DNA from 3 places in the Streptosporangium sp. NPDC000396 genome. Region 2 is predicted to be linked to each of the others. Evidence: predicted binding sites of a transcription regulator. Region 2 holds the regulator's gene; each other region holds the start of a gene.

The links. Region 2 encodes HrcA, which represses chaperone genes, less so after heat shock. Its sites were predicted from a motif close to TTGGCACTCTCNNNNNGAGAGTGCCAA; they were not measured.
Region 1: the regulator HrcA is predicted to act here: its motif matches at 1,999-2,025, upstream of groES (co-chaperone GroES).
Region 3: the regulator HrcA is predicted to act here: its motif matches at 2,256-2,282, upstream of groL (chaperonin GroEL).

The regions. Positions count from the first base shown of each region.
Region 1 is NZ_JBIAZA010000032.1:46,472-52,335, reverse strand. Features, by position in the region: gene ACFY2X_RS37585 (methyltransferase domain-containing protein) at 1-900, opposite strand, end outside; gene ACFY2X_RS37580 (Uma2 family endonuclease) at 948-1,628, opposite strand; gene groES (co-chaperone GroES) at 2,116-2,427, shown strand; gene groL (chaperonin GroEL) at 2,517-4,139, shown strand; gene ACFY2X_RS37565 (sigma-70 family RNA polymerase sigma factor) at 4,414-5,052, shown strand; gene ACFY2X_RS37560 (hypothetical protein) at 5,204-5,347, shown strand; gene ACFY2X_RS37555 (DUF5319 family protein) at 5,308-5,685, opposite strand; gene ACFY2X_RS37550 (LuxR family transcriptional regulator) at 5,727-5,864, opposite strand, start outside.
Region 2 is NZ_JBIAZA010000033.1:92,735-98,598, reverse strand. Features, by position in the region: gene ACFY2X_RS38395 (PhoH family protein) at 1-153, opposite strand, end outside; gene ACFY2X_RS38390 (histidine triad nucleotide-binding protein) at 245-595, opposite strand; gene ACFY2X_RS38385 (SigE family RNA polymerase sigma factor) at 881-1,360, shown strand; gene ACFY2X_RS38380 (hypothetical protein) at 1,357-2,010, shown strand; gene ACFY2X_RS38375 (16S rRNA (uracil(1498)-N(3))-methyltransferase) at 2,015-2,746, opposite strand; gene dnaJ (molecular chaperone DnaJ) at 2,813-3,952, opposite strand; gene hrcA (heat-inducible transcriptional repressor HrcA) at 3,965-4,978, opposite strand; gene ACFY2X_RS38360 (hypothetical protein) at 5,162-5,864, shown strand, end outside.
Region 3 is NZ_JBIAZA010000010.1:279,903-285,766, reverse strand. Features, by position in the region: gene thrC (threonine synthase) at 1-1,118, shown strand, start outside; gene ACFY2X_RS18665 (MoaD/ThiS family protein) at 1,141-1,416, shown strand; gene ACFY2X_RS18660 (cold-shock protein) at 1,748-1,948, shown strand; gene groL (chaperonin GroEL) at 2,393-4,018, shown strand; gene ACFY2X_RS18650 (HelD family protein) at 4,292-5,864, opposite strand, start outside.

The DNA of each region.
Region 1 (5,864 bases), on a different contig from region 2:
GTGCGGGTCGAGCAGGTGCCCGCCGACCATGGCGGCGATCTCCGCCACGAGATGGGCCCGGATCGCCGCGCCGTCTGGTTCGTAGACGTAGCGGCCGACAGGACCGTGCTCGGGCCGGCCGAGCACCGGATCGGGCGTCATCGTCACGCCCGAGGGCAGGAGCGTGGCCCTTCGCTCCGTGTCGCCGGCCAGCTTGCCGCACCAGATCACGGCTTCCTTGACGTCGCCCTTGTAGGAGACCCACTCGGCTTCGGCGCCGTCGGGGATGAACTCGTAGGGAATGCCGGGGGCCACCTTCAGGCAGGCCGCGCGAGCCCTCGCCACCATCTCCAGGACCTCAGGCCACGGTGGCGAGTAGGCCATCGGATCGAAGGTCCTGCCTCGTGCCGTACGGCGGGCGGGGTCGGCGAACAGGACGTCGAAGGCCGCCGGGTCGATCGTGGTGGCGTCGGCCACACGGACCGAAACCCGGTCGCCGAACCCCAGGGCGTCGGCGTTCGCCTGGGCGATCGCGGCGGTGAGCGGGTCGGCGTCCACGGCCTCCACGGTGCATTCGGCCCTGGCCAGCGCGAGCAGATCACCGCCGATGCCGCAGCAGACGTCGGCGATGCGGGAGCCGGGGCCGATGCGCCGGGCGCGGTGGTCGGCGACCTCGCGGCGGGTCGCCTGTTCCAGGCCGTCCGAGGTGAAGTACATGAGATCGGCGTCGGCGCCGAACTTCTCTCTCGCGCGCCGCCTGAGCGTGGCCTGCGTGAGCGCCGCCGAGGTCAGGCCGGGGTCGTAGGTCTTCCTGAGCCGCGTCACCGCCGCCACCGGGTCGTCGCCCACGATCTCGGCCGCCGCTCCCAGGGCCTCCTGGCCACGCGGGGTCAACAGCTCCCGGAATGCGTCAAGGTCCACGCCACCCGACGTTACCGTCTGGTCGAGGTGCGGCTTTCTCCCCGGTCTCAGTCCGGCAACTCTATGAGGTCGATGTCGATGGGGAATGGTTCGGCGACCTTGAGACGGTCGTGGTGGATGCCGGTGACCGAGTAGGACCGGCTGACCGGATCGAGTTGATAGACGAAGACTGTCGGCTCGTCAGCTTTGTTCTCTACCAGCCAGAAGTGGGGGATGCCTGCCTTGGCGTAGAGCTCCGGCTTGACACTGTGGTCGCGGAATTCGGATTCGGGTGAGACGACTTCGATGACCAGATGCACTTCGTTGGGCGTGTAGGCGGTGCGGGACCGATCCTGCGCCGCTTGCTTGTCGACGACGACAACGTCCGGACATGGGCGCTGTCTCGGACCAAGCACGAGATCCATCTGCATCACCGCTTTGAGGTGATCGGGAGCCTGTGCGTTGAGGGTGGTGCGTAGTCCATACAGGAGGTACTCGTGGAAGCGCCTTTGGGGGGACATGAAGATGAGGGCTCCATCGATGAGTTCGACGTGCTTGAAGAAGTCCAGCTCGCCGTTGGGGCCGTTCTGGGGGAGCCGGTCGAGGTCGTCGGCCGTCCACCCTCCGGGCGGGGGATACGGCCAGTTGGCGAGCAACTCATCAGCGTCACGCAGTGCGCCCGTTTCCTTGCTCACAGTGCTGGTCACGCCCTCCACCCTAGCGTCGTCTCCGTCACCGTTCGTGGTCATCGGGTCACATTCCCATCAGAGCTTCCTGGTCATCTCTCTCATGTTCCCCCGGATCGGGGTCGTTGTCGCCTGTGTCAGGGAAGGCGGGGACTCCTTTGGAGGTAGAGATGAACTGGAGGTAGAGATGGACGCCTTGTTCTTTTCGAACCTCTTGTGCCTCGATGTGCGAGGGGTTTGGATGGCAGAAGAAAATTCCAGTGAGCCTGGAGAGGTGCTGGTTTCGTGCGGCACTCCCGGGAGCTGTGCGAGGGGCGGGTCCAGTGTGTCCGGAGCCTGTCTGTGGTGAAGCGGCGCAAGGCTTGACGCTCGCATGAAGCACGCATGGGTGGTTCGTGTTGACTGTCAAGGCCTCCTTGCATACTGTTCCGTATTGGCACTCTCCCGGTGAGAGTGCCAATAAATATGCGACGAGGCAGGTCTGACACCCGCGACGGCAGACCGCTGGTCGCCTCTTCTAGATCATTCAAATCTGAAGGGGAGGTCCGACGTGACGACCGCCACCAAGGTTCCCGTTAAGCCGCTCGGCGACCGCATCGTGGTCCAGCCGCTGGAGGCCGAGCAGACCACCGCTTCCGGTCTGGTTATCCCGGACACCGCCAAGGAGAAGCCCCAGGAGGGCAAGGTTCTCGCGGTGGGCCCGGGTAACTGGGACGAGGACGGCGAGAAGCGTATCCCGCTCGACGTCAAGGAGGGCGATGTCGTCCTCTACAGCAAGTACGGCGGCACCGAGGTGAAGTACGGCGGCGAGGAGTACCTCGTGCTCTCCGCCCGCGACGTGCTCGCCATCATCGAGAAGTAATTCACGCTTCACACAGATGACGTATCGAGCCCCGGGACGCGAGAGCGCCCGGGGCTTTGATACGCCGACGTACTTTAGGGAGGATTGTCATGCCGAAGACCCTGTCGTTCGAGGAGGACGCACGCCGCGCTCTTGAGCGTGGTGTGAACGCCCTCGCGGATGCCGTGAAGGTGACCCTTGGCCCGCGCGGCCGCAACGTCGTCATCGACAAGAAGTTCGGTGCGCCGACCATCACCAACGACGGTGTCACCATCGCTCGCGAGGTCGAGCTGGAGAAGCCGTACGAGAACCTCGGCGCCCAGCTGGCCAAGGAAGTCGCCACCAAGACCAACGACATCGCCGGTGACGGCACGACCACCGCCACCGTGCTCGCCCAGGCGATGGTTCGCGAGGGTCTGCGTAACGTCGCCGCCGGCGCCCAGCCGCTGTCCCTCAAGCGCGGCATCGACCTCGCCGCCAGGGCCGTCAGCGACAGGCTGATCGAGTCCGCGCGTCCGGTCGAGGACAAGAAGGAGATCGCGAACGTAGCGACGATCTCCGCCCAGGACGAGAAGATCGGTGAGCTGATCGCCGAGGCGTTCGACAAGGTGGGCAAGGACGGTGTCATCACCGTCGAAGAGTCCAACACCATGGGCCTGGAGCTTGAGTTCACCGAGGGCCTCCAGTTCGACAAGGGCTACCTGTCGCCCTACATGGTGACCGACCAGGAGCGGATGGAAGCGGTCCTTGAGGACGCCTACATCCTGATCTCCCAGGGCAAGATCTCCTCCGTCGCGGACTTCCTGCCGCTGCTGGAGAAGGTCGTGCAGACCAAGAAGCCGCTGCTCGTCATCGCCGAGGACGTCGAGGGCGAGGCCCTGGCGGTCCTGGTCACGAACAAGATCCGTGGCACCTTCACCTCCGTCGCGGTCAAGGCGCCGGGCTTCGGTGACCGGCGCAAGGCCATGCTGCAGGACATCGCCATCCTCACCGGTGGCCAGGTCGTCAGCGAAGAGGTCGGCCTCAAGCTGGACACCGTCGGCGTCGAGGTGCTCGGCAGCGCCCGCCGCATCGTGATCACCAAGGACTCCACCACCATCGTGGACGGTGCGGGCGACGCGCAGGCGATCGCCGGCCGGGTCAAGGAGATCAAGTACGCCATCGAGCAGTCCGACTCCGACTGGGACCGCGAGAAGCTCCAGGAGCGCCTCGCCAAGCTCGCCGGCGGTGTCTGCGTGCTGAGGGTCGGTGCGGCCACCGAGGTGGAGCTCAAGGAGAAGAAGCACCGTCTTGAGGACGCGATCTCCGCGACCCGCGCCGCGATCGAGGAGGGCATCGTCTCCGGCGGTGGCTCCGCGCTGATCCACGTCTCCAAGGTTCTGGACGACCTGGGCCTGAGCGGCGACGAGGCGACCGGTGTCGCCGTGGTTCGCAAGGCGCTCATCGAGCCGGCTCGCTGGATCGCCGAGAACGCCGGCCTGGAGGGCTACGTCGTGACCTCCAAGGTCTCCGAGCTGCCCGTCGGCCAGGGGTTCAACGCCGCCACCGGTGACTACGGCGATTTGATCGCCCAGGGTGTCATCGACCCGGTTAAGGTCACCCGCTCGGCCGTCCAGAACGCCGCCTCCATCGCCGGCATGCTGCTGACGACCGAGGCGCTCGTGGTGGACAAGCCCGAGGAGGAGGCCCCGGCCGCCGGTGGTCACGGCCACGGTCACGGCCACGGCCACTGATCTTCATCGGATCCGTACGGCTCGCATCCCATCAAGGGATGCGAGCCGTTTGCGTTTTCCGGTAAACCGAAAGGGACCCCAAAGCGTCATCGCATGTTGCGCGCAAGCCAAACGCTGTTCCAACAAATGGCTGTCATATTCAGCAATTCGATGAAATGTTCCCACTTAGAACAGCCTCTACTGTCGCCATTCGATTACACCCCGTTATCTCCGTCTCAATGTGACCAATCCGTAGCCGTTTGCCATGAGGACAGGCCGGATCAGGGCGGGCATCATGCCTAACGTGACCGAGGGATGCGTCGCCGACGCCAAAAGTGGGGTAAGGCTTGCGACGAGATCTGAAGGGATCGCCCATAGGGATGATCTCAAGGATCTGACGAGCCTCGCCGTTCAGGGAGATCGCACCGCGATCGAATCTCTGATCGCGCAGTTACGGCCAATGGTCGTCCGTTATTGCCGTGCTCGTCTTGGCCGGGTTTCCGGTCAGTATCACATCGCAGACGACGTGGCCCAGGAAGTGTGCATCGCGGTTCTGTCCGCGTTGCCGCGTTACCGGGACATGGGGCGTCCTTTCGCGTCCTTCGTCTTCGGTATCGCCTCTCACAAGGTGGCCGACGCGTTGCGCAGCTCCGTGCGCTCCGCCGTACCCACACAGGACCTCCCGGACGGGCCCGACGAGGGGCCGGGGCCGGAGGAGACCGTGGTGCGCTACATCGAGGCCGAGCACGCGCGCAGGCTGCTGTCCAGGCTCCCGGACAATCAACGTGAGCTGCTCATGCTCAGGGTCGTGTCGGGCCTCTCGGCGGAAGAGACGGGTAATGTACTCGGCATGTCACCAGGTGCGGTCCGTGTTGCCCAGCACCGGGCGCTCGCCCGGCTGAGGGCGATGGCGGAGCTGGAGTCGATAGCTTGACCGCGGAGCAGCCGAGCCAGGCTCGGCATCCGGGGTCTGGAGCCCGAATCGGGACTCGCTCGATCGGCGAGGCCCCGAAGCGGGCACGGCCATGACAGCGGTCCACCCTCGACGTCCGGCTCGGAGATACGGGCCGGACGAGGATCCGGCCGTGGCCGAGACCGAGGCCGTTCTGGAGGCGCTCTCCCGCAGGGAGCCCGTCCACACGTCAGATGTCGCCGTCGGCCTGCTGGCCGCCCTGGTCGACGACGTCGATCAGCGGCGTTCCTCGGTGTCGATCACACCGTCCACGTAGCCTCGGGCGTATTCCCAGCTGACGTAGTCGGCCGGGTTGGGCTGGTAGGCGGGCTCGTGCACCTGCGGCTGACCGAGCTCGATCATCTGGCGCAGGTTGCCGCGCAGCAGCTCCCAGTCGAAATAGTGCTGCTCGCCGCACTCCGGGCAGTCGAGGACCAGGCCGAGCACGCCCTGGGGCTCAAGCAGGGAGCGGAAGACCTCCACGTCGGCGAGATCGGTCATGGCCTCGTCGCGTTCGGCTGAGGTCAGGGGCTCGGGCTCACCGGAATCACCCAGCGCCGCCGCCGGGTCGTCGGGGTCGTCCGCGAACGGGTCGCGAGGGACATCGTCGAGCACGATCCCACCTTATGGCCTCGATGCGGCCAACAGACCCCGAACTACACCAGCCACCCACGACGGGTCGCTTCCACGCCGGCCTGGAACCGGGTCTGCGCGCCCAGTTCGGCCATGGCGTCGGCGAAGCGGGCCCGTACCGTCCGCACCGAGACTCCGAGCTGCCGGGCGATCATCTCGTC
Region 2 (5,864 bases):
GAAGGAGCCCTCGATGACCCGCAGCAGCTCGTCGCGCGAGCCCAGCAGGCTGACCATCGAATGATCATCAGGAATCACCACCTTCGCCTGGGTCCGGCTGGGACCCTTCGACCTCGGTGGGGGCGTTCTGCTGGAATCGTTTGTCTCGGACATAGGCGGGCCTTTCGGCCTGTTCGCCTCCAGATATCGGCGTGGGACTTCTACGCCATCGTATCCGTGATCGACGGGATCGCGCTTGCCGGTTTTATCCGGGCGGCCAGGTCAGACCGCGCCCGCCGAGCACGTGCCCGTGCACGTGAAAGACGGTTTGACCGGCCCCGGGGCCGGTGTTGAAGACCAGCCGGTAACCCGAGTCGGCGATCCCCTCCTGCTCCGCGACCGCGTGTGCCGCCTTGAGCACGTCGTCGGCGAGCCCGTGGTCGGCCGCGGCCAGCGCCGCCGCGTTCGGGTAGTGCTCCCTGGGAACCACGAGCACATGGGTCGGCGCCTGGGGATTGACGTCCCGGAAGGCCAGCGTGCGATCGTCCTCATAGACGATCTTCGCGGGGATCTCCTTGGAGACGATCTTGCAGAACAGGCAGTCGGCTTCGCTCACCATGCAGGCACCCTACCGCCCGCGACGTTGTCAATCGGTGATGATTCATCGTCCGCAAAGAAAGATCCGCCCAGATAAGGTGGGTATGCAAAACTTCAACAACTACAGACCAATGCAATTCGCACGATATGGCCCCCCTGGCGAGGACACGACTGGGTCATGCCCCCTAATGAACCGGAAGAGCGTAAACCCTCTGGGAAGGCCGCGCGTCCCACTGATGTGACCACCGAGACCCTCGTGGCCGACAGGTCGCTCGGGGCGGTGCCCGTCGAGTGGGACGCCGACATGGCCGTTACCGCGCTGTACAGCGCGCACTATCGGTCTCTTGTGCGTCTTGCTGTGTTACTCGTCCGCGACATGGCAACCGCGGAGGAAGTCGTGCAAGACGCGTTCGTCGCCATTCATGGCGCCTGGCGCCGGCTTCGCGACACCGACAAGGCACTCGCCTACCTGCGCCAATCGGTCGTCAACCGATCGCGCTCGGTGCTCCGGCACCGAGCGGTCGTCGAGAAGTACGCCCCTAAAGGACTGCCCGACGCGCCGAGCGCCGAGAACGGCGCGATCGGCGAGTTAGAGCGATCCGCCGTCATCGAGGCACTACGCAGTCTGCCCGCACGCCAGCGAGAGGCATTGGTCCTGCGCTATTACGGTGATATGTCCGAGGCGCAGATCGCTCATGCGATGGGCATCAGCAAGGGCGCGGTCAAGAGCCACACGGCTCGCGGTATGGCCGCCCTACGAACCACACTGGAGCAACTGTCATGACCGAGTCCCCCGACGAGTACGGCGAGCTGCTCCGCCGTGCCCTCAGCGCGGAGGCGAACTCGGTCGTTCCCTCCCCCGACGGATTGGAGATCATCCGCGCTCGCATAGAACGACGCGGGCTCCGCGGGCTGGTGTGGTGGCGCGCCGGAGCCTCTGTCGCAGGAGCGGTCCTCGTGGCGGCCACTGTCGTCATGATGGTCCCGCAGTTCCGCGAGCAGGTGATCCAGCAGGTCAACAGCGGAGAGGTCAACTACACCAAGTCGACCCCACCCGACTTGTCCGCCACCTCGCGGCCCCCGGTGGACGACGGAGAGCAGGCCCCGATCGTCCCCAGGCCGGAGACGTCGGCGCCGCTCCCCACCCAGTCCAAGCCCGCGACGCCGAGCGAGAAGCCGACCCCGAAGCCGACGGCGACGCCAACACCGACGGCGAAGCCCACGCCTTCGCCCACCTGCCCCACGGCTCCCGGTGAGGAGACGACGGTCGAGCCCGAGGAGAACCCCAAGGACTGCAAGCCCCGGTCCACCCCGACGCCGACGGAGTCCACCGCCCACACGGAGAGCCCGTGCCCGGCCGACGGGTGCGCACCGCCGGACGAACCGCTCCCGACGCCGACGGAGGCGACGACCGTCACCTCCAACAACGGTTAGCGGGTCACCAGCGGCCGGTGCGCGTCTGGAGCACCGCCGCCGCGGCCACCCCGGCCGTCGAGGTGCGCAGCACCGTCGGCCCGAGCAGCGCCGGTACGGCTCCCGCCTCCCGGAACGCGGCGATCTCCTCCTCACCCACCCCGCCTTCGGGACCGACCACCACGACGATGTCACCGGCGCCGGGAAGCTCCAGGGTGGAGAGGGGTGAGGCCGCCTCCTCGTGCAGCACGATGCCCAGTGAGGCGGCCGACAGCAGTGCGGCGACCTTCGCCGTGGTCGCGAGATCGGTCACCTCGGGCAGGTGGAATCGCCGAGCCTGCTTGCCCGCCTCCCGCGCCGTGGACCGCCAGCGGGCCAGCGACTTGGCCGCCCGTTCGCCCTTCCACTGGGTGACGCACCGGGCCGCGGCCCAGGGCACGATCGCGTCGACACCGGCCTCGGTCATCATCTCCACGGCCAGCTCGCCCCGATCGCCCTTGGGCAGTCCCTGAACCACGACCAGACGAGGCCGCGGCGCGGGCACGTCGTAGCGGCGCAGCACCTCGACGCGGAGCGAGTCCTTTCCCGCGTCCCGCACCACGCACTCGGCCACGGCGCCCGCGCCGTCGGTCAGATCGAGCCGCTCTCCGGCCCGCAACCGCCGTACGGCCGCCGCGTGGCGTCCCTCGGGGCCGCCGAGCGTGAACTCCGCCCGAGCCAGGTCGGCCGGATCGGCCAGGAAGACCGGAACCGTCATCGGCGGCCGGAGACGTGCCGGCCCGGCCTGCGGGCCGCCGGCCGGGCGACCGGTGAACGCCTGCCGTCAGCGGCCATTGAACGCATCTCGCAGACGGGAGAAGAACCCCTGCTGGCCGGGGGCGAACTTACCCGGCGGGCGCTCCTCGCCGCGGAGCTTGGCGAGCTCGCGCAGGAGCTCCTCCTGAGCCGGGTCGAGGCGGGCGGGGGTCTCCACGTTGACGTGGATCAGCAGGTCGCCACGGCCGGTCTCGTTGAGACGCTGGACGCCTCGGCCGTAGAGCGGGATGGTCTGCCCGGACTGGGTGCCGGGCCGTACGTCCAGCTGCTCCATGCCGTCGAGCGTCTCCATGGTCAGGGAGGTGCCGAGCGCGGCCGCGGTCATCGGAATCTGCACGGTGCAGTGCAGATCGTCGCCGCGGCGCTCGAAGATCTCGTGCGGACGCTCGACGATCTCCAGGAACAGGTCTCCGGGCGGGCCCCCGCCCGGGCCGATCTCACCTTCGCCGGCGAGCTGGATGTGGGTGCCGTCTTCCACACCGGCCGGGATGCGGACCTTGATGGTCCGCCGGGTGCGGACCCGGCCGTCGCCGGAGCACTCCTGGCAGGGGTTACGGATGATCGAGCCGAATCCACCGCACTGGGGGCAGGGGCGGGAGGTCATGACCTGGCCGAGGAAGGACCGGGTGACCTGGGAGACCTCACCGCGGCCATGGCACATGTCGCAGGTTTCGGGGTGGGTGCCGGCCGCGGCGCCTGAGCCCGTGCAAACCTCGCAGAGCACGGCGGTGTCGACGACCAGCTCGCGCGTGGTGCCGAAGGCCGACTCGCGCAGGTCGAGCTCGACCCGGATGGTGGCGTTACGGCCCCGGCGAGCACGCGACCGCGGACCGCGGCCACCGCCGCCGGCCGCGCCGAAGAAGGCGTCCATGATGTCGCTGAACGGGAAGCCCGCGCCGAAGCCCCCCGCGCCGGCGCCGGCGCCCGAGGCGAACGGGTCGGCACCCATGTCGTACATCTGTCGCTTGTTGGGATCGGACAGGACCTCATAGGCCTGAGTGATCTCCTTGAACCGCTCCTGGGTCTCAGGATCGGGATTCACGTCGGGATGCAGCTCGCGCGCCAGGCGACGGTATGCCTTCTTGATTTCTTCCGCACTGGCGTCGCGGCGTACCCCGAGGGTGCCGTAGTAGTCGCTCTTAGCCACTTAGTTGACCTCTTAGGATGCAGCCAGGATCTGGCTGACGTAGCGTGCCACCGCGCGCACCGCGCCCATCGTGACCGGGTAGTCCATTCGTGTCGGACCCAGCACACCAAGCCGGGCCAGTTGTTTGCCTCCCGAACCGTATCCGGCGACGACGATCGACGTGCCCTGGAGACCTGTGTAGGGGTTCTCCGAGCCGATCCGCACCGTCAGCGCCGAAAGGTCCGACGTCTCGCCGAGCAGGCGCATGAGCACGACCTGCTCTTCCAGGGCCTCCAGCACGTCGCGGAGCCCGACGGTGAAGTCGGCTCCCGCGAGATTGGCCGCCCCGGCAAAAACGATCTTCTCATCATGCCGGTCCACGAGGGACTCCAACAACACCGACAGGACCGTGGCCGCGAACGGCCGATCGTCGACCGGAAGGCGGTCGGGCAGGTCGGCGACCATGTCCGGGACGTTGACCAGCCCGCAGCCGTCCAGGCAGGCGTTGAGAGTCGCCCGCAGATGGGCGATGCGATTGTCGTCCACCACGTCGGGCAGCTCGATCACGCGCTGCTCGACCCGCCCCGTGTTGGTGATGAGCACGAACATCAGCCTGCGCTCGCTCAACGGGACCAGCTCCACATGCCGGACCGTGGAGTTGCTCAGCGTGGGGTATTGCACCACGGCGACCTGGCGGGTGAGCTGTGCCAGCAGCCGCACCGTGCGTGTCACGACGTCGTCGATGTCCACCGCGCCGGCCAGGAAGGTCTCGATGGCCCTCTTCTCGGCACCCGACAGCGGCTTCACCTGCGAGAGCCTGTCGACGAACAGCCGATAGCCCTTGTCCGTGGGCACTCGGCCGGCGCTGGTGTGAGGCTGGGCGATGTAGCCCTGCTCCTCCAGCACCGCCATGTCATTGCGGATGGTCGCGGGTGAAACTCCCAGGTTGTGCCGCTCCACGAGAGCCTTGGAGCCTACCGGCTCGTTGGTTGACACATAGTCCTCGACGATGGCGCGAAGCACCGCCAGCTTGCGATCGTCGACCAACGCGCTCACCTCCTTGCCCGCACCGAACAGGAAACCACCGGTGCTGGCACTCTGTGTTCCCGAGTGCCAAGTGTACGGCTCTTGCCCACAAGGTGCGATAACGCGGCGGCAGGATGATGGGACCAAGCCGCCGTCAAGTCAACTGCTATCGCCGTACAAGCGGTAACCGACACAATTCCCGTCATGTCCAACGATTTCGTCTCCCCCTCAGGCGATGCATCCTCGCACGCGCCCGGTGGCTACGGTGCGCCCCAGCAGCCCTACGGCCAGCCGTACCAGGCCGGTCCTCCCCCGGGCTACGCGCCCGGCGGTTACGGCGCGCCCCAGGGGCCGCCGCCCGCGCCGAAGATCAAACCCAGCGTCGGCTGGATCGTCAGCGCCTGGCTCGTCTTCGTGCTCAGCGTGATCGTCGGCTTCGGCGGCTTCGTCGGCGGCATCTTCAGCGCGGTCACCGACGCCGCGCCCACCGAGACGTTCGGCTCGGGCCAGACGGTGACGGTCTCGCTCGATCCGGCCGACAACCCCGCCATCTACGTCGCCACCAGCGGGCGCACCGAGTTCACGTGCGAGCTGCAGGACGGACCCGCACCGGCCAGGCTCCAGCAGCCGCGCGGGCAGCAGACCGTCGCCTCCACCGACGGCGTCGCCTGGGAGCTGGGCCTGCGGGTGGGGGTGGACAAGGCCGGCGACTACAAGCTCACCTGCACCACCGAAGGGGCGAACGCCAGGTTCGGCGTGGGCAAGGAGATCGACCCCGGCTCGGTCGTGGGCGGGGCGGTCGCACTGGTCGCGGTGCCGGGTGCGGGCTTCCTGCTGGCCGTCGTCGTGACGATCGTCGTGCTGGTGAAGCGGAGCGGGGCCCGCAAGCGCCAGGCCGCCGCGGCCG
Region 3 (5,864 bases), on a different contig from region 2:
AGTTCGGTCGCGTGACCCGGGAGCAGATCGCCGAAGGGCCGACCAACATCTGGCGTTACCGCTCGTTGCTGCCGGTTCCGGCGGACGTGGCCACCAAGCCCAACCTGGCGCCCGGCTGGACCAAGCTAGTCAAGGCCGACAATCTTGCCCGTGAGCTGGGCATCCGCTCGCTGCACGTGAAGGACGACTCCGGCAACCCCACACACTCCTTCAAGGACCGCGTGGTGGCCATCGCCGTCGAGGCGGCCCGCAATTTCGGCTTCCACACCCTGTCCTGCTCCTCCACCGGCAACCTGGCCGGAGCCGTGACCGCGGCCGCAGCCCGGGCCGGGCTTGACGCCTGTGTCTTCATCCCCGCCGACCTGGAGCAGGCCAAGATCGTCATGGCTTCGGTGTACGGCGGCAGGCTCGTCGGTATCGAGGGCACCTACGACGACGTGAACCGTTTCTGCTCCGAGCTCATCGGCGACGAGCTGGGTGATCAGTGGGGCTTCGTCAACGTCAACCTCAGGCCGTACTACGCCGAGGGCTCCAAGACCCTGGCCTACGAGATCGCCGAGCAGCTCGGCTGGCGGATTCCCGATCAGATCGTCATCCCGGTCGCCTCGGGGTCCCAGCTCACGAAGATCGACAAGGGCTTCAAGGAGCTGATCCAGCTCGGTCTCGTCGAGGACCGGCCGTACAAGATCTTCGCTGCCCAGGCCGAGGGCTGCGCCCCAGTCTCCGCCGCGTACAAGGCGGGACACGACGTGATCCGCCCGGTCAAGCCGGACACGATCGCCAAGTCGCTGGCGATCGGAAACCCGGCCGACGGCCCCTACGTGCTGGACATCACCCGGCGCACCGGCGGTGCCGTGGAGGACGTCACGGACGCCGAGATCGTCGACGCGATCCGCCTGCTGGCCAGGACCGAGGGCATTTTCGCCGAGACCGCGGGAGGCGTCACCGTCGGCGTGCTGCGCAAGCTGGTCGCGTCAGGGCGGCTCGACCCCGACGCCGAGACCGTGGTCCTCAACACCGGCGACGGCCTGAAGACCCTCGACGCGGTGGCGGGCGAGGCGCGTCCCACCGCGGTCATTCGCCCCTCTCTTGACGCATTCCGTGCGGTTATCGCCTAAATCCCATGAAAGGTACTGAACTATGAGCGTTTCTGTGCGGATTCCGACGATTCTCCGGACTTACACCAACGGCTCGGCCGAGGTGAGTGCGGAGGGCGACACCCTGCGTGATGTTCTGCAGAAGCTCGACGCCGACTACCCCGGGATCGGTGCCCGCATTCTCGATGAAACGGGCAAGATTCGCCGTTTTGTCAACGTCTATGTGGGGGATGAGGACGTCCGTTTTTCCGACAACCTCGACACGGCCACGCCGTCCGGCGTCCAGATCTCCATCATCCCGGCGGTGGCCGGGGGCTGATTCCCGGCGGGTCTCCCCTGTGGCGCCCGCACCGCTTCCTGCGACACCCGCACCGGCCCGGCCGTGTGCGGGTGTCGTTTTTTGTGACACCAGTTCGTATCTGCACGGGAGGCGTAATGCAATATTGGGCCAAGAGGCCACCATGGCAAAACTCTGTTGGTCGCACTGAATGTGTGCGTAAAGCGGTAGTTTGCTGATTGACTCTGTTGCCCTACGGTGTCCCACAGGTATGGTCGAGAACGATCGACGTAGGCGATGTGTCCGCCTCGGAGATTGAGGACTTCGCGAGAGGAATGGGCGGTGTCCTCAAGCCCAGTAAGAGGAGTCGGAAGTGGCGCAAGGCACCGTCAAATGGTTCAACGCGGACAAGGGCTACGGCTTCATCGCGGTAGACGGTGGTAAGGATGTGTTTGTCCATTACTCCGCGATCCTGATGGACGGCTATCGTGCGCTCGAACAGGGCCAGCGGGTCGAGTTCGAGATCACTCAAGGTCAGAAGGGTCCTCAGGCGGAATCCGTCCGGACGGTTTGACGAGGCCATTTCGTCAAATCATCGGAAAGTGCCAGTGGATCCCGTGGCAGCGCAGTCCGCGCGGATCCTCTCGCACGACGGCCCGGTCCACCGCTTCGGCCGGTGGGCCGGGCCTCCGTTTGGGACATGACCGGGCAGGTCCAGGTCAGACTCTGTCCAGGCTCGCACCGGGTTCCGCCCAGGCTTGGGTCGGGTCCCGGCGAACTTGGGCCGAGGCCGGGCAGGTTTGGGCCGGGTTCTGTCCGGGCCGAGGCCAGGTCAGCGCCGCGTCGCTTGCACTCTCCGGGGTAGAGTGCTAAACAGTTGCTTGGCACTCCCTGTCGGAGAGTGCCAACCCTGGATCGAGACGATGGGGCCCGCCGAACGGAGTCGCGGGTCCACATGCCGTCGCGGGCGTCGGCTCGATCCGGTGCAAGCCACCCTGTGTTTGGGAGGTCTAGCCGTATGGCAGCCAAGATGATCGCGTTTGACGAGGACGCCCGGCGCGGTCTCGAGCGCGGTATGAACCAGCTCGCGGACGCCGTCAAGGTGACCCTCGGCCCCAAGGGCCGTAACGTCGTTCTGGAGAAGAAGTGGGGCGCCCCCACCATCACCAACGACGGTGTCTCCATCGCCAAGGAGATCGAGCTCGAGGACCCGTGGGAGAAGATCGGGGCCGAGCTCGTCAAGGAAGTCGCCAAGAAGACCGACGACGTCGCCGGTGACGGCACCACCACCGCCACCGTGCTCGCCCAGGCTCTGGTGCGTGAGGGCCTCCGTAACGTCGCCGCGGGCGCCAACCCGATGTCCCTGAAGCGGGGCATCGAGGCCGCCGTGGAGCGCGTCTCCGAGGAACTGTCCAAGCTGGCCAAGGACGTGGAGACGAAGGCGCAGATCGCCTCCACCGCCTCCATCTCCGCGGGTGACCCGCAGATCGGCGAGATGATCGCCGAGGCGATGGACAAGGTCGGCAAGGAAGGCGTCATCACCGTCGAGGAGAGCAACACCTTCGGCCTGGAGCTTGAGCTCACCGAGGGCATGCGCTTCGACAAGGGCTACATCTCGCCCTACTTCGTGACCGACCCGGAGCGTATGGAGGCCGTCCTCGACGACCCCTACATCCTCGTCGTCAACTCCAAGATCTCCGCGAACAAGGACCTGCTCCCGGTTCTCGACAAGGTCGTGCAGGCCGGCAAGCCGCTGCTGATCATCGCCGAGGACATCGAGGGCGAGGCGCTGGCCACCCTGGTCGTCAACAAGATCCGTGGCCTGTTCCGCTCGGTCGCCGTCAAGGCTCCGGGCTTCGGTGACCGCCGCAAGGCCATGCTCGGCGACATCGGCATCCTGACCGGTGCCCAGGTCGTCAGCGAGGACCTCGGCCTCAAGCTCGAGTCCACCTCCCTGGACATGCTGGGCCGCGCCCGTCAGGTCATCGTCACCAAGGACGAGACCACCATCGTCGACGGCGCCGGTGACCCCGAGCGGATCGCCGGCCGGGTCAACGAGATCCGCGCCGAGATCGAGAACACCGACTCCGACTACGACCGCGAGAAGCTCCAGGAGCGCCTCGCCAAGCTGGCCGGCGGCGTGGCCGTCATCAAGGCCGGCGCGGCGACCGAGGTCGAGCTCAAGGAGCGCAAGCACCGCATCGAGGACGCCGTCCGCAACGCGAAGGCGGCCGTCGAGGAGGGCATCGTGCCCGGCGGTGGTGTTGCCCTGCTCCAGGCCGGCACCAAGGCGTTCGACAAGCTTGAGCTGCCCGGCGACGAGGCCACCGGTGCCGCGATCGTGCGCAAGGCTCTGGAGGAGCCGCTGAAGCAGATCGCCGTCAACGCCGGCCTTGAGGGCGGCGTCGTGGTCGAGAAGGTTCGCAACCTCAACCCGGGCGAGGGCCTGAACGCCGCCAGCGGCGAGTACGTCAACATGTTCGAGTCGGGCATCATCGACCCGGCCAAGGTGACGCGCTCGGCTCTGCAGAACGCGGCGTCCATCGCGGCGCTGTTCCTCACCACCGAGGCTGTCATCGCCGAGAAGCCTGAGAAGGCTGCTGCCGCTCCCGCCATGCCGGGCGGCGGCGACATGGACTTCTAAGTCCAGACGCTTTTACGAAAAGAGGCGACCCCGAGGTGCCGGGGCCGCCTCTTTTCGCGTTCACCGAACGTCGCACTGCCGGACTTTGCCCTTTCTCCGAGGTTCACAACCTGTAAAGAGGCCAGTCCTAAACGGGTTCTGACTAAAGGGCCTTAACCCAGCGCGACCACTGCGGCCGAGGAGCATAACCGACGGCTTCCAGCCAGAAAGCCGGCAGCGCATCGATGTCTTCGAGCCGGCCGTTTCGCGCACTCACTGTCATGGGCGGGAAAGCTAGCAGAGCTGTGCGGGGAGCTCCCGGGCGTGAAGAACGGTCAGGGAGGTGACCGCACGGGTCAGGACCACGTAGAGGCGGGCCAGGCCGCGCGGCTCGGCGTCCACGATGTCGGCCGGCTCGACCACGATGACGTGGTCGTACTCCAGACCCTTGGCCAGGGTCGCCGGGATGACCAGCAGGCGGTGCTCCTCGGCCGAGTCGGGGCTCAGCACGCGATGTTCCAGATGGGACAGGGCCTCGGACACGGCGGTGACCGAGTCGTCCGGGACGATGACGCCGATCGAGCCCTCCCGGGACAGCGCCTCCCGCGCCGCCTCACGCACCGCGCCGGCCAGGGAGCCGTCCGAGGCGGGCCGTACCGTCAGGGAACCCACACCGGGCCGGAGCGACTGGGGGACGGCCAGGTCCGGGGCGACGGAGGGCAGCAGCCTGGCGGCGTAGTCGAGGATCTCGCGGGGAACGCGGAAGCCGAGCGTGAGTTCGGTGACCGCGCCCTCCTCGAAGCCCAGGTGGGTGAGGACCTCGGTCCAGGATCGAGCGGACCAGGGGGTGGTGCCCTGCGCGAGGTCGCCCAGAACGGTCGCCGACCCGGTACGGCAGCGCCGCCCGAGGGCGCGCAGCTGCATGGCGGACAGGTCCTGGGCCTCGTCCACGACCAGGTGTCCCAGGGAGGCGGTCCGCTCGATCAGGTCGGCGAGCTCGTCCATCAGCGCGCCGTCCGCCGCCGACCACTTCGCCGAGCGGAAGGACTTGGCCGGCTTGGCCCACAGGAGCAGAGCCTGCTCGGAGGCAGTGAGATCGTCCTTCGCCGCGGCGGCGAGGAACTCGGGATCGCTGAACAGCCGATGGAGCACCTGCTGCGGGGTCAGCTTGGGCCATACCTGGTCCACGAGCTGCTTGACCGGCCTGGACCGGGCCACCGCGTCCTGCACCCGGTCGTCGGGGGACTCGCCGCGCTGCTCCATCCGGACGAGCACCATGTGGGCCAGGCGCTGGGCGAGAGCCGTACGGCCGGGGCCGTAGCGCGTGGTCCCACGCAGGGAGGCGACGATCTCACGGACCTCGTGGTCGGCCACCCGGTACCGGTTGACTCCCTTGGTGAACAGCAGGCCCTCGGCCGGCTTGACGATGTGCATCCACAGGGCGCGCCTGAGCACCGGTGCGATCCTGGCGTCGCCCTTGACGGCGCTGACCGCGGGATCCTCGGGCGCGGAGTGGTCGCCCAGGATCCCGGCGACCGTGGTCTGGTCGACCTTGACCTCGCCCAGCGCGGGGAGCACCGAGGAGATGTAGGAGAGGAAGGCCCGGTTCGGTCCGACGATCATCACGCCGGATCGGGCGAGCTTCTCACGGTGGGTGAAGAGCAGGTAGGCGGCCCGGTGCAGGCCGACGGCGGTCTTGCCGGTGCCGGGAGCCCCCTGGACGCACACGGTCCGGCCGAGTTCGGAGCGGACGATCTCGTCCTGGTCGGGCTGGATGGTCGCGACGATGTCGCGCATCGGACCGGAGCGGGGCCGCTCGATCTCCTCGGTGAGGATCTTGCTGTGCTGGAGGGTGACGCCCTGCGTG